3 regions of the Erwinia sp. 2186 genome follow, and region 3 is predicted to be linked to each of the others. Evidence: predicted binding sites of a transcription regulator. Region 3 holds the regulator's gene; each other region holds the start of a gene.
What was found. The regulator PurR, encoded in region 3, represses purine synthesis genes. The targets are predictions, from matches to a motif close to CANGCAAACGTTTGCNTG.

Region 1 (4,287 bases), 1.8 Mb from region 3:
CCAGGTGCCTCAACGATTCCAGAAAAGGGGTTGTTTCTTCTATAAGGCGTAGTTATAGTTGCGCCCCTCCCAACCCATTGAGCGGTAAGGGAGATTGGCGGCGAAGTAATCAGTCAGGATGGTGGCATGTCTGCTCAACCCGTAGATATTCAAATTTTTGGTCGTTCGTTAAGAGTAAATTGTCCGCCTGAACAGCAAGATGCGCTGAATATGGCTGCCGAAGACCTTAATCAACGGTTGCAAGATTTAAAAGTTCGCACTAGAGTCACTAACACAGAGCAGCTGGTATTTATCGCTGCACTCAATATTTGCCATGAGCTGGCTGCGGAGAAATTGAAAACCCGCGACTATGCCAGTAACATGGAGCAGCGCATCCGGATGCTGCAACAGACCATTGAACAGGCGTTGCTTGAACAGGGTCGCATTACGGACCGGACCGGCAGTAAGTTCGAATAACACCTCATCGTTATCTGTGTTAGAGTGACGGTGAAGTACAAAATTTCTCTGAGATGTTTGCAAGCGGGCCAGTCCCCTGAGCCGATATTTAATACCATCAGAGTCTGACGCTCTGTAACCTGTGTGCAAGCTCGGTTCGTCCGAGAAGCCTGATGGTTACGACGGCAGTCTCACCTTGAACCAAGGGTTCAAGGGTTACAGCCTGCGGCGGCATCTCGGAGATTCCACTTCTTTACAGCAGTTCCTTTCTGGTACGATCCTGTCCAACACCCAGCGTGTGATTTCTGTGTTTACCCCTGTCCAGTCTTACTACACGGTGAGCTATGAACCTGAATCTTCTCGATCGCCAGGATATCCGCACCCATGTTCGTCACCTCCGTCGGGCGCTGACACCCGAGCAGCAACAGCTCGCCGCCGTGCAAGCCGCCGAACGCGCGCTTAATTTTGCTCCGATACAACAAGCCAAAAAAATCGCCCTGTTTCTCTCTTTCGACGGTGAGCTGAATACCCGTCCGCTGATTGCCAAACTCTGGCAGCACAAGCAACAGGTGTACCTGCCGGTGCTCCATCCGTTCTCCGAAGGCCAGCTGTTGTTTATTCGTTATGACGAGCACACGACGCTTACACCCAACCGGCTGCGTATTCCTGAGCCGCCGTTGGATATCCGCAATCTGGCCACGCTTAGCGAGCTGGATGTGCTGTTGGTGCCGTTAGTGGCCTTTGATAAGCAGGGACAACGGCTGGGGATGGGCGGTGGTTTTTACGACCGCACGCTGCAAAATTGGCAGCAGCACGGATTTTTACCCGTCGGTCTTGGGCATGATTGCCAGCGGGTTGATGATCTGCCCGTTGCGGAGTGGGATGTGCCGCTTCCAGCGATGATCACGCCGTCGAAAATCTGGCAGTGGTAAGGCTGAATCGCTATAAAAAAAAGCCCCGGGCAATTGCCGGGGCTTTTTTTAGGGTGATTACTGGAGCGGGCGTTAACCCGCCAGCTTAATCAGTACAGCAGACGAGCACGGATGGTGCCCGGAATGGCTTTCATCAGCTGCAGCGCTTTGTCCGCCACATCCTGCGGTGCATCGACATCAATCACCACATAACCCATCTGTGGGGTAGTTTGCAGGTACTGTGCGGCGATGTTGACGCCCTGGTCTGCAAAGATGTTGTTGATTGCGGTCAGCACGCCGGGACGGTTCTCGTGGATGTGCAGCAAACGGCTCTGGTCGCCATGCATCGGCAGAGAGACTTCCGGGAAGTTAACCGCAGACAGCGTTGAACCGTTATCCGAGTACTTAGCCAGCTTGCCCGCCACTTCGATACCGATATTTTCCTGCGCTTCCTGCGTTGAGCCACCGATGTGTGGCGTCAGGATCACGTTATCAAACTCGCACAGCGGCGACAGGAACGGATCGCTGTTGGTCGCAGGCTCTTCCGGGAACACGTCAATTGCCGCGCCCGCCAGATGCTTGTCCGCCAGCACTTTACACAGGGCCGGAATATCGACCACGGTGCCACGTGAGGCGTTAATCAGCAGTGAGCCTGGCTTCATCATCGCCAGCTCTTCTGCGCCCATCATATTCTGCGTAGAGAGCGTCTCTGGCACATGCAGGCTGACCACATCACTCATATTCAGCAGATCAGACAGATGGCGAACCTGCGTGGCGTTACCCAGCGGCAGCTTGCTCTCGATATCATAGAAGAACACGTGCATACCCAGGCTTTCCGCCAGCACGCCCAGCTGCATGCCGATATGGCCGTAGCCGATGATGCCCAGCTTCTTACCACGGGCTTCAAAAGAACCCACGGCCAGTTTGTTCCAGATGCCACGGTGTGCTTTGGCGTTCGCGGCAGGCACGCCGCGCAGCATTAACAGCAGCTCGCCGATGACCAGCTCAGCAACGGATCGGGTATTGGAGAAAGGTGCATTAAATACCGGGATGCCACGGCTGCCAGCAGCAGTCAGATCAACCTGGTTGGTTCCGATACAGAAGCAGCCGACCGCCACCAGTTTTTCCGCCGCAGCGAAAATGTCTTCAGTGAGGTTGGTGCGCGAGCGGATACCGATAAAGTGCGCGTCGCGAATGGACTCTTTCAGAGCGTCGCTGTCCAGCGCGCCTTTATGAAATTCGATGTTGGTGTACCCTGATGCGCGCAAATTCTCGACCGCGCTCTGGTGGACGCCTTCCACCAACAGGAACTTAATCTTGTCTTTCTCCAGTGATACTTTTGCCATTTCCCGACCCTATTTTTGCGACTTCAGAAGTGCCAGCTTACCCCTATCTACATCCGGGTATAAGATAGCCTTCTGCCAAAATATCAAAATTTACGGCTGCGGCAATACAAACGATTGCCTGGATGCCAGCACGGCTAACAGGCAAGGCAGCACAATTTGGCAGATAATCGGGGAATGGTGAAAAGGATTAGCAGGATACGCCTGCGCATGAAAGTTATGTGACATAAGTCACCAAATTTCATCGGGTTCAGAAAAGATGTTTTTTATCAGAAAATAACCGACGCCAGTGCGGCGCCGGTAAGATCATTTTACTATGGTCTTCACGCCGTTGGCGGTACCGATCAGCGCAACGTCGGCACAGCGTGCGGCAAACAGCCCCACCGTGACCACGCCTGGCAGCGCATTAATCGCTTTCTCCAGCGCAATCGGGTCCAGAATTTTCAGATTATGCACGTCGAGAATAATGTTGCCGTTATCGGTCAGCACATGCTGACGGTATTCCGGCAGGCCACCCAGCTTCACCAGTTCACGCGCCACAAAACTGCGGGCCATCGGGATCACTTCCACCGGCAGCGGGAAACCGCCCAGCACATCAACCTGTTTAGACTCATCCGCGATACAGACAAACTTATCCGCCACCGCAGAGATGATTTTCTCCCGCGTCAGCGCCGCGCCACCGCCTTTGATCATCTGCATCATGCCGTTGATCTCATCAGCGCCATCGACGTAGACCGACAGGGAGTCAATCTCGTTGAGGTCGAACACCTGAATACCCAGGCTTTTCAGCTTCTCTGTTGAAGCCTCAGAGCTGGAGACCGCACCGTCAATCTGGTGTTTGATCGAGCCCAATGCATCGATAAAGTGAGCGGCAGTGGAACCCGTTCCCACACCGACAATGGTGCCCGGGGTAACGTAGTCCAGCGCTGCCCAACCTACGGCCTTTTTCAGTTCATCCTGTGTCATGGTAAGTTTAGATTCCGTACAGCTACAGTGTGGCGCTAGTATAAAACAACCCGATGGAAATGACTGCCTTCACGCGGGCTTTGTTGGCACTTTGGAAGCCAGGCCACAAACCTGAAGCGGGATAATGTCGCCTTTGCCCAGGGCAAAGTGACAAAAATATGGCATAGTGCAGTTTCCACACCTGAAAGAGAGTTATCACCCACTATGAAACGCCCGGATTATCGCACGCTTCAGGCGCTGGATGCAGTGATTCGCGAGCGCGGCTTCGAACGCGCAGCACAAAAGCTTTGCATTACCCAGTCGGCAGTCTCACAACGAATCAAGCAGTTGGAGAACATGTTCGGCCAGCCGCTGCTGGTGCGTACCGTGCCGCCACGCCCAACCGAGCAAGGGCAAAAGCTGCTGGCGTTACTGCACCAGGTTGAACTGCTGGAAGAGGAGTGGTTGGGCGATGAGAACAGCGGCACCACGCCATTGCTGCTGTCGCTGGCGATAAACGCCGACAGTCTGGCAACCTGGCTGCTGCCCGCGCTGAAAACCGTATTAACCGACTCTCCGGTGCGTCTGAACCTGCAGGTGGAAGATGAAAGCCGCACGCAGGAACGCCTGCGTCGTGGCGAAGTGGTTGGGGC
Region 2 (4,287 bases), 1.3 Mb from region 3:
GAGGTACTCCAGATATTGCTGATCGACATCTTTGGTCACGTAGATCCCGTTGAACACCGAGCACTCGAACTGCGCGATATCCGGGTTTTCTTCTTTGACCGCTTCGATCAGATCGTCCAGGTCCTGGAAGATCAGGCCATCAGCCCCAATCAGCTGGCGGATCTCTTCCACTTCACGGCCATGGGCAATCAGCTCCGTTGCGCTCGGCATATCAATGCCGTACACGTTCGGGAAACGGATTTCCGGTGCTGCGGAAGCCAGATAGACTTTCTTCGCACCCGCTTCACGGGCCATCTCGATGATCTGCTCACAGGTGGTGCCGCGAACAATGGAGTCATCGACCAGCAGCACGTTTTTACCACGGAACTCAGCACGGTTCGCGTTCAGCTTGCGGCGAACCGCGCTGCGGCGCTGGTGCTGACCCGGCATGATAAAAGTACGGCCGACGTAGCGGTTTTTCACAAACCCCTGACGGTATGGCTTGTCCAGAATGCGGGCCATCTCCAGCGCGATATCGCAGGAGGTTTCCGGGATTGGAATGACCACGTCAATGTCCAGGTCTTCCCACTCACGGGCGATTTTCTCACCCAGCTTGGTGCCCATGCGAACGCGGGCGCTGTAGACGGAAATTTTGTCCAGGAACGAGTCCGGGCGGGCAAAATAGACGTACTCAAACAGGCACGGATTGCATTTCGGATTCTCTGCACACTGACGCGTGAACAGCTGACCTTTCTCGGTGACGTAAACCGCTTCGCCCGGCGCAACATCACGCAGGAATTCGAAGCCGAGCGTATCCAGCGCCACGCTTTCAGAGGCAACCATATACTCATGGCGACCGTCTTTCATGCCACGCTTGCCAATCACCAACGGACGGATGCCGTTAGGATCGCGGAACGCGACCATGCCATGGCCGATGATCATCGACACGCAGGCATACGCGCCACGAACGTGCTGATGAACCGCTGCCACAGCGGCAAAAATATTGTCTGCTTCCAGCGGGAAGTGCTGAAAACGATCCAGCTCCTGAGCAAAGATATTGAGCAGGATTTCAGAATCTGATGTGGTGTTAACGTGACGACGACCGCTTTCGAACAGCTGCTTACGCAGTTCGTGCGCGTTGGTCAGGTTACCGTTGTGCGCAAGCGTAATGCCGTAAGGCGAGTTCACATAGAAAGGCTGCGCTTCGGAAGCACTGGAGCTTCCCGCAGTTGGGTAACGGACGTGACCGATGCCCATATTGCCTTGCATACGCTGCATATGGCGGGCTTCAAATACATCGCTAACCAGGCCGTTTGCTTTACGCAGGCGGAAGCAATTCAATGCATCAATGGTTACGATGCCTGCGGCATCCTGCCCACGGTGCTGGAGCACCGTTAACGCGTCATAAATCGACTGGTTGACCGGCATAAATCCGGCGATCCCGACAATACCGCACATGTGGTTATTTCCTCATAAGCCGCAACCCAGGTTCTATTACCGGGGCAAAAAACTCGACGTGCTTTTCAGGTAGTCAAAAAACCACCTGATGATGTAACTGAACTGGGGAACCAGCTGAGACTGTTGCCAGTCCGGACTTTTGGAAAATCCGGTGAATGTATCGAGGAAAAACAGAATGGCTGAGACTATCAGCACGCCACGTAATGCCCCGAAACAGACTCCCAACACTCTGTCGGTACCCGACAGGCCGGTTTTTTCAACCAGCGACCCAATAACGAAGTTGACGATAGCCCCAACTAACAGCGTGGCAACGAACAACACCGCAATGGCGATCCCATTTCGAACCAGTTCGTCTTCAAAACCGGTGAACCAGACCGCGAGGAAGGAGTAGTAATGACTGGCGACAAAAAATGCGCAACCCCAGGTGACGAGTGATAATGCTTCCCGAACGAACCCACGGATCAGGCTGACAAGAGCCGAAAAACTAATAACCGCAATAATGACGTAATCTATCCAGACCATGAACTCTTCCAGCGACTGTGCCCCTGCATCCAGTTCGGGGCGAATTCTAACAGAAAAAGAAAACGTTTGCGTAGGGTTTTCCTTTGCCAGTTTAATTAAAACAATTTGCTAAAAAAACCAGCAATCATGCGCGCTGGCGGCTATCCGACCTTGTCGGACAGCCCGGTACTGCAATCTTTTGATTTGCATCGGGTAAGCCGCCCAAAAGGCGGTTTTACCCGAGTGAAGCGCCTGGCCGAAAACGGCCGTTGGCAAGGCGCAGACTCTTACAGTAATAGCGACAGGCTAACGTTAGCGAGCGCTATATGGTTTCACCACGCCGCCCAATCCTGATATGCCTTTCAGCTCTGAGATTGATGCCTGCATTTTCGCTTTCGACGCGTCCGGCCCGACATAAATACGGGTGATTTCGCCCTGAACCGGCGTGGAAGGCACGGTAAAGGCGCGATAACCGGAAAGACGCAGCTGGGCGACAACCTGGTTCACCTTGCTGGCATTCTTCAGTGCGCCGAGCTGAACGACGTAAGCCTGACCGGTTGGTGCGCTCTCCGGCTCGGCGGCCTGAGGTGCAGGTTCTGGCTTCGGCTCTGGCTTCGGTTCGGCCTTCGGCTGTGCTTTCGGTTTCTCAACCGGTTTTTCAACCGGCTTCGGCTTCGGTTTTTCCACCGGCTTCGGCTGCTGTACCGGCTTAGACTCGACCATCGGCGGCGGGGAAATCACGCTGGGCTTATTGACGGATTTTGGCGCGGTTGAGCCACTTTCAGCCTGCGAGGTATTGCCCGGCGTTTTGCCTTCCACCGCCGTGGCTGCACCTTCCGGCGGCTGCGAAGGTAAAGACTGCGTTACCGGAGGAACCAGATCGTTCTCCTGCTGGTCGCCCGGTTTAGGCACCAGCGGGATCGCGGCAAACTCTTCTTTATAGTGCTTCTTCTTGCCGTCGAGCAGGCCTGGCAGAATGATGACACCCAGTGCAACTATTATGACGGTCCCGACTAAACGGTTCTGAAACTTACTGGCCACTGCCGTTCTCCGTTTCCCTCGTTTCCATAACCTGTGCCACGGTGTGGAACGATCCGCACACCAGCACAATATCCTGCGCTTCAGCCTGTTGCAGCGCCTGGCGATAAGCATCGGCCACGCTGGTAAAGGTCTGCGCTGTCGGCAAATGGGCCTTCAGCTGTTCAGCGCTGGCACCGCGCGGGCCGTCCAGCGGCGCGCAATACCAGTAATCCACTTCAGGTTGCAGACAGGCCAGCGTACCGGCAATGTCTTTGTCATGCAGCATACCCACCACCGCGTGAACCTTGCCGCTTTTTGGCAGTTCACTGAGTCGACCCGCCAGATAGCTGGCCGCATGCGGATTGTGCGCCACGTCCAGAATCACCCTCGGTGACTCGGCGACCGTCTGAAAACGGCCTGGCAGAATCGCCTTGTCCAGCCATTGGTAGATGATTGCATCATCCACCTGCAGCGAGGAACAGCGCAACGCAGCCAGCGCGGTGGCAGCATTAGGCATCGGCACCTGCGGCAGAGGCAGTGCGCTTAGCGTGCCCTGCGCATCGCTAAATGACCAGCTGCCCTCTTCCGCGGTGTAAGACCAGTCACGGCCGCGCTTCAGCAGCTGCGCGCCGAGATTATCGGCCACTTCGGCGATGGTGTACGGCATATCAGGTTCACCAACTACCGCCGGTTTACCGCCACGGAACACGCCGGCTTTCTCGCGACCGATGCTTTCACGATCCGGACCCAGCCAGTCGGTGTGATCCAGCGCGATACTGGTCACCACCGCGACGTCGGCATCGACGATATTGGTGGCATCCAGTCGACCGCCCAACCCAACTTCGAGGATCACCACATCCAGCTTAGCGCGTTTAAACAGCCACAAAGCGGAGAGCGTCCCGAATTCAAAGTAGGTCAGTGAAGTGTCGCCCCGTCCGGCGTCGATATCCGCAAACGACGCGGTGTGATCGGCTTCGGGCAGCTCTTCGCCCTGAATGCGCACCCGTTCGGTATAGCGCAGCAGATGCGGGGAGCTGAACACGCCGACGCGATAGCCTGCGGCCATCAGCAGCGTTTCAAGGGTTCGACAGGTGGTGCCTTTGCCGTTGGTCCCGGCGACGGTGAAAACCACGGGAGCAGGTGTTAACAGGTCGAGCGACGTAGCCACGCGATGGACGCGTGTCAGCCCGAGTTCGATAGCTTGAGTATGGAGATTCTCAAGATAATGAAGCCACGTGACCAAAGGTGACGTGGCTTGAGGAAGATTATCCATTTGTCCCGTTCACAGCGTTACGGTTCATTGGTAAAAGGGGCTGTCCGCCCCTTTCA
Region 3 (4,287 bases):
CACATCGCGCCACAACTGACGGCGAACAGACTCAGACCCATCAACAGCACAGGCTTACGGCCAATACGATCCGACAACGGACCCCAAAACAGCTGGGCGATGGCAAAACCCGCCAGGAACAGGCTGAGGCTGGCGCTGATGATCCCGGCATCGGTTTGCAGGTCTTGTTGCATGGCACCAAAGGCAGGCAGGTACATATCGGTAGCGAGGAAACCTGCCACGCTTAACAGCGCCAGGTAAACAATAAATCCTTTCGAAGGCATTCTTTTGCTCTTTATTTGTGATGAACGAAACGCCGCAGAGTGTAATCGCGTGCCATACAGCTTGTGAAACGGTAATATTTGCAGGTTGCGTTCAAAAATATTGCAGGCAGATTATGTGGTCAGAACATTCCCTTGAAGTGGTTGATGCAGTTGCCCGCAGCGGCAGTTTTACCGCTGCCGCCGCAGAGCTCCATCGCGTACCCTCAGCCATCAGTTATACCGTGCGGCAGCTGGAAGAATGGCTTGCCGTGCCGTTGTTTGAGCGTCGCCACCGTGATGTGGTGCTGACCGATGCGGGACGAGTATTTATCCAGGAGGGCCGCAGTGTCATCAAAAAAATGCTCGCCACCCGACGGCAGTGCCAGCAGGTCGCTAACGGCTGGCGAGGGCAAATTAATATCGCCGTCGATCGCATCGTTAAATCTCAGCGAACCCGACAGCTGGTAGTCGACTTTTATCGGCACTTTCCGGATATGGAACTGCATCTGTCAGCAGAAGTTTTTAACGGCGTCTGGGATGCGTTGGCCGACGGGCGGGTGGATGTGGCCATCGGCGCGACACAGGCTATCCCGGTAGGTGGCCGCTTCGCCTTCCGCAATATGGGCGCGCTCAACTGGCGCTGTGTGGTTGCCGCGGATCATCCGCTGGCACGTCAGCACGCAGAAACCAGTGAAGAGGCCATTGGCGAATGGCCTTCACTGGTGCTGGAAGATACCTCAAGAGCCTTGCCGAAACGCACCACATGGACGCTGGATAATCAGCGGCGGCTGGTGGTGCCAGACTGGGAAAGCGCATTTGACTGCCTGCTGGCGGGCTTATGCGTGGGGATGGTACCGGGCCATCTGGCGCAACCGCTGCTGCAAAAAGGCGCTTTGCATGAATTGACGCTGGAAGGCGGATTTCCGGACAGTCCGTGCTGCGTGAGCTGGTCTGAGCAGCAGGCTTCACCGGCGCTGAGCTGGTTGCTGGATTATCTGGGTGACAGTGACACGCTGAACAGTGAATGGCTGAAGGAAGAGCCCTGAGCCAATTGGGTGTGCTGAGGGAGAATTCGCCCTCAGCACTGAGCGGGACTAGCGGCGGTAATCCAGGAAGGGACCATCGGCAACCGAACGGCGTTCGATCAACGTAGGATGTACTTCAATCGTCTGCGGTTCTTCACGCTTGCTGGTGATACGATCTAACAGCATATCGAAGGCGGTTTCGCCCAGCTGTTCCTTTGGCTGGTGAACCGTGGTCAGCGCCGGAGTGAAGTAGCGGGCGTTGCGCACGTTATCGTACCCGATCACCGATATATCCTGCGGAACGCGCAGACCCATCTCATCAGCCGCACAAATTGCGCCCATCGCCATCACATCGCCACCGCAGAACACCGCCGTTGGACGCTGCTTCTGCGAGAGGATTTGCTGCATCGCCTGGTGACCTGATTCTGGTTCGAAATTGCCCTGAACCAGCCACTCGTCACGCAGGGTAATGCCCGCTTCAGACAATGCTTTCATAAATCCGGCGAGACGGCCACCGCCGGTGTTGCGCTCCATCTGACCCGGGATGACACCAATATCTCGATGCCCACGGTCGATAAGATAACGGCCAGCCAGATAACCGCCTTCAAAGGCGTTGTCTTCTACCGTATCGGTAAAGTCACCGCGCGATTTGCCCCAGTCCATCACCACCATCGGAATATTGCGGTTATCTTCCAGCATGGTGATCAGCTCGTCAGGGTATTCGGAACACATCACCAGCAGGCCATCCACGCGTTTCTGCGCCATCATCGACAGATAGGCCTGCTGCTTGGCAAGGTCATTGTGGGCGTTACCAAGGATCAGCGTGTAGCCTTTGGCAAAACAGCGGTTTTCAATGGCTTCAATAATTTCGGCGAAATAGGGCGCCTCGCTCGAGGTAGCCAGCAGTCCGATTGTTTTGGTGTGATTCACCTTCAGACTACGGGCAACCGCGCTGGGTGAATAGTGGAGCGCCTTAATGGCGGCCCACACGGCTTCCCGCGTTTCTTCTGCAACGAAACGGGTTTTATTGATGACGTGGGAGACGGTAGTGGTGGACACCCCGGCTTGCTTTGCCACATCTTTAATTGTTGCCATGAAATAACTACTCCTGCGCTTATCTTAACTATTTGATAAGCCTGTTGTTAATCGTTTGCTTGGTGAGATCGAAAACCTGACGTCTGAAGTCGTTTTTTAGTTGCTGTCCGGAGTCGTCAGGAAGGAAAAAGCGCTGATTAAAGACCGCTAAACACCTTAAGGTGCGGGCCGTTGCGCAACAAAAAAAGAATTCTAACAAGGCTTGGCAGAGAAAACGAGATTTTTACCGTCAAGTATGGGAAAATTGATGGCATCATAAACTGTAGGGCTATTTAGGATTAAAAATGGATACCGATCTGAAGTTCTCGTTACTGACCACGGTTTGCGCACTGTTGATGATTATGGCGTTTAGCTTCACCGCGATTATGCATTAAGTGCAAACAGGGCCGGTCTGACGATCGGCTCTGAGTATTTCCGCTATCGAATGGTTTTCGGCGTCATCATCCGGCGGGCACCAATATAGTGGCGCTGCCAGTAATCATCTGCCAGAGCGCTGACCTGAATATCCTTGCCAGTACGTGGCGACTGAATAAACTTCCCACCACCTAAATACACGCCAACATGATCCGCCGTCTCGCGCCCGTTAATGCGGAAGAAGACTAAATCGCCTTTCTCCAGCTCATCACGTTTTATCGAAGCCGCATCATGCAGGTGATACATCTCATTCGCCGTGCGCGGGATTTTAAACTTCACTAAATCTTTGTAGGCATACCACACCAGGCCGCTGCAATCGAAGCCGGTTTTAGGCGACGTTCCGCCCCATTGGTAAGGTTTACCTAGCTGGCCCATCAGTTTGGTCATCGCGGTTTCACGGGCCTTTTGATAGCGGGCGCGGTGAGCTTTGCTTAACTTTAATGGCGCAGAAACAGAATCTGACGTCAGCTCTTCAGCAGTATCGACAACCTTGCCACGATGGCGGCCATAGCGTTTTTTTCCGGCGTTTAAGGTGGTTTTCTTTTTGTATTTGCTGGAGTGCAACGGGGCAGTCTGAACAGAGGCGGTTTGCAGCGAAGGTTTCTTTTTAAGCTTCAACTTCTGTACTGAGGTTAAGCGAGATTTTTTGCTGGTGGATTCTTTAACTTTTTTGGTGCTGTTGGCTTTAACCGGTCGGCGTTTACGTCGCTCATCCTCTCGGGCAGGCGTGCCGCTATCTGCCTTATGATGATTTGCATTAATAGGGGCATGTGGCGATGCGTGCGCCATATTGAAAAACAGCTGGGCAAAGGCCAGCATGAAGAGCGTGATAAGTAAACGCATCGTTACCATTAACAGTTTGTGCTACGACCAGAGGCCACAGCTTGCCAGAAACAGGGAGTTCTGCCTTTCAGCAGCGTCATTTTGCAATTCTAATCTAACTCATTAACAAAAGGTAAGGTCTTTTTTGTTTCAATGATACAGAGCAAGTAAAAACTGTAAAAATTAGCCAAATCAGCTGTTTATCTGCGCAAAACCTGTGCTTTTCTCATGCATTAATCCAGCGAAAGCAATAGGAAAATGTTATTTTAACGCTATCGCCTGCACGCTGGCGGCTCTGAGGGCGTGCCCAACTGTTAAAAAATGTCGTTTTCATCGGGCCCGCAGAGTCGCTACAATAAATAGACACGAAGTATCCGATTAAGGAAGCCATTTATGAGTACTATTGAAAAAATTGAGCGCCAGATAGCAGAAAACCCGATTCTGCTGTACATGAAAGGCTCACCAAAACTGCCAAGCTGTGGCTTCTCTGCCCAGGCCGTTCAGGCACTTTCAGCCTGTGGCGAGCGTTTTGCCTACGTCGATATTCTGCTGAACCCAGAAATTCGTGCTGAGCTGCCTAAATACGCCAACTGGCCAACCTTCCCACAACTGTGGATTGACGGTGAACTGGTCGGCGGTTGCGACATCATTATTCAGATGTACCAGCAGGGTGAACTGCAGCAGCTGAT

Region 1: a site for PurR is predicted at 2,796-2,813, ahead of serA (phosphoglycerate dehydrogenase). Genes of this name have one in related genera too.
Region 2: a site for PurR is predicted at 2,015-2,032, ahead of cvpA (colicin V production protein). Genes of this name have one in related genera too.

What each region holds. Positions count from the first base shown of each region.
Region 1 covers NZ_CM173824.1:950,715-955,001, reverse strand. Annotated here, with positions in the region: gene zapA (cell division protein ZapA) at 127-456, shown strand; RNA gene ssrS (6S RNA) at 499-682, shown strand; gene ACXKZG_RS04425 (5-formyltetrahydrofolate cyclo-ligase) at 780-1,367, shown strand; gene serA (phosphoglycerate dehydrogenase) at 1,457-2,692, opposite strand; gene rpiA (ribose-5-phosphate isomerase RpiA) at 2,996-3,655, opposite strand; gene ACXKZG_RS04410 (LysR family transcriptional regulator ArgP) at 3,860-4,287, shown strand, end outside.
Region 2 covers NZ_CM173824.1:1,477,877-1,482,163, reverse strand. Annotated here, with positions in the region: gene purF (amidophosphoribosyltransferase) at 1-1,437, opposite strand, end outside; gene cvpA (colicin V production protein) at 1,474-1,959, opposite strand; gene dedD (cell division protein DedD) at 2,251-2,979, opposite strand; gene folC (bifunctional tetrahydrofolate synthase/dihydrofolate synthase) at 2,969-4,231, opposite strand.
Region 3 covers NZ_CM173824.1:2,772,348-2,776,634, reverse strand. Annotated here, with positions in the region: gene punC (purine nucleoside transporter PunC) at 1-263, opposite strand, end outside; gene punR (DNA-binding transcriptional activator PunR) at 377-1,288, shown strand; gene purR (HTH-type transcriptional repressor PurR) at 1,337-2,362, opposite strand; gene cydH (cytochrome bd-I oxidase subunit CydH) at 2,647-2,736, shown strand; gene ACXKZG_RS12780 (C40 family peptidase) at 2,780-3,619, opposite strand; gene ACXKZG_RS12775 (Grx4 family monothiol glutaredoxin) at 3,992-4,287, shown strand, end outside.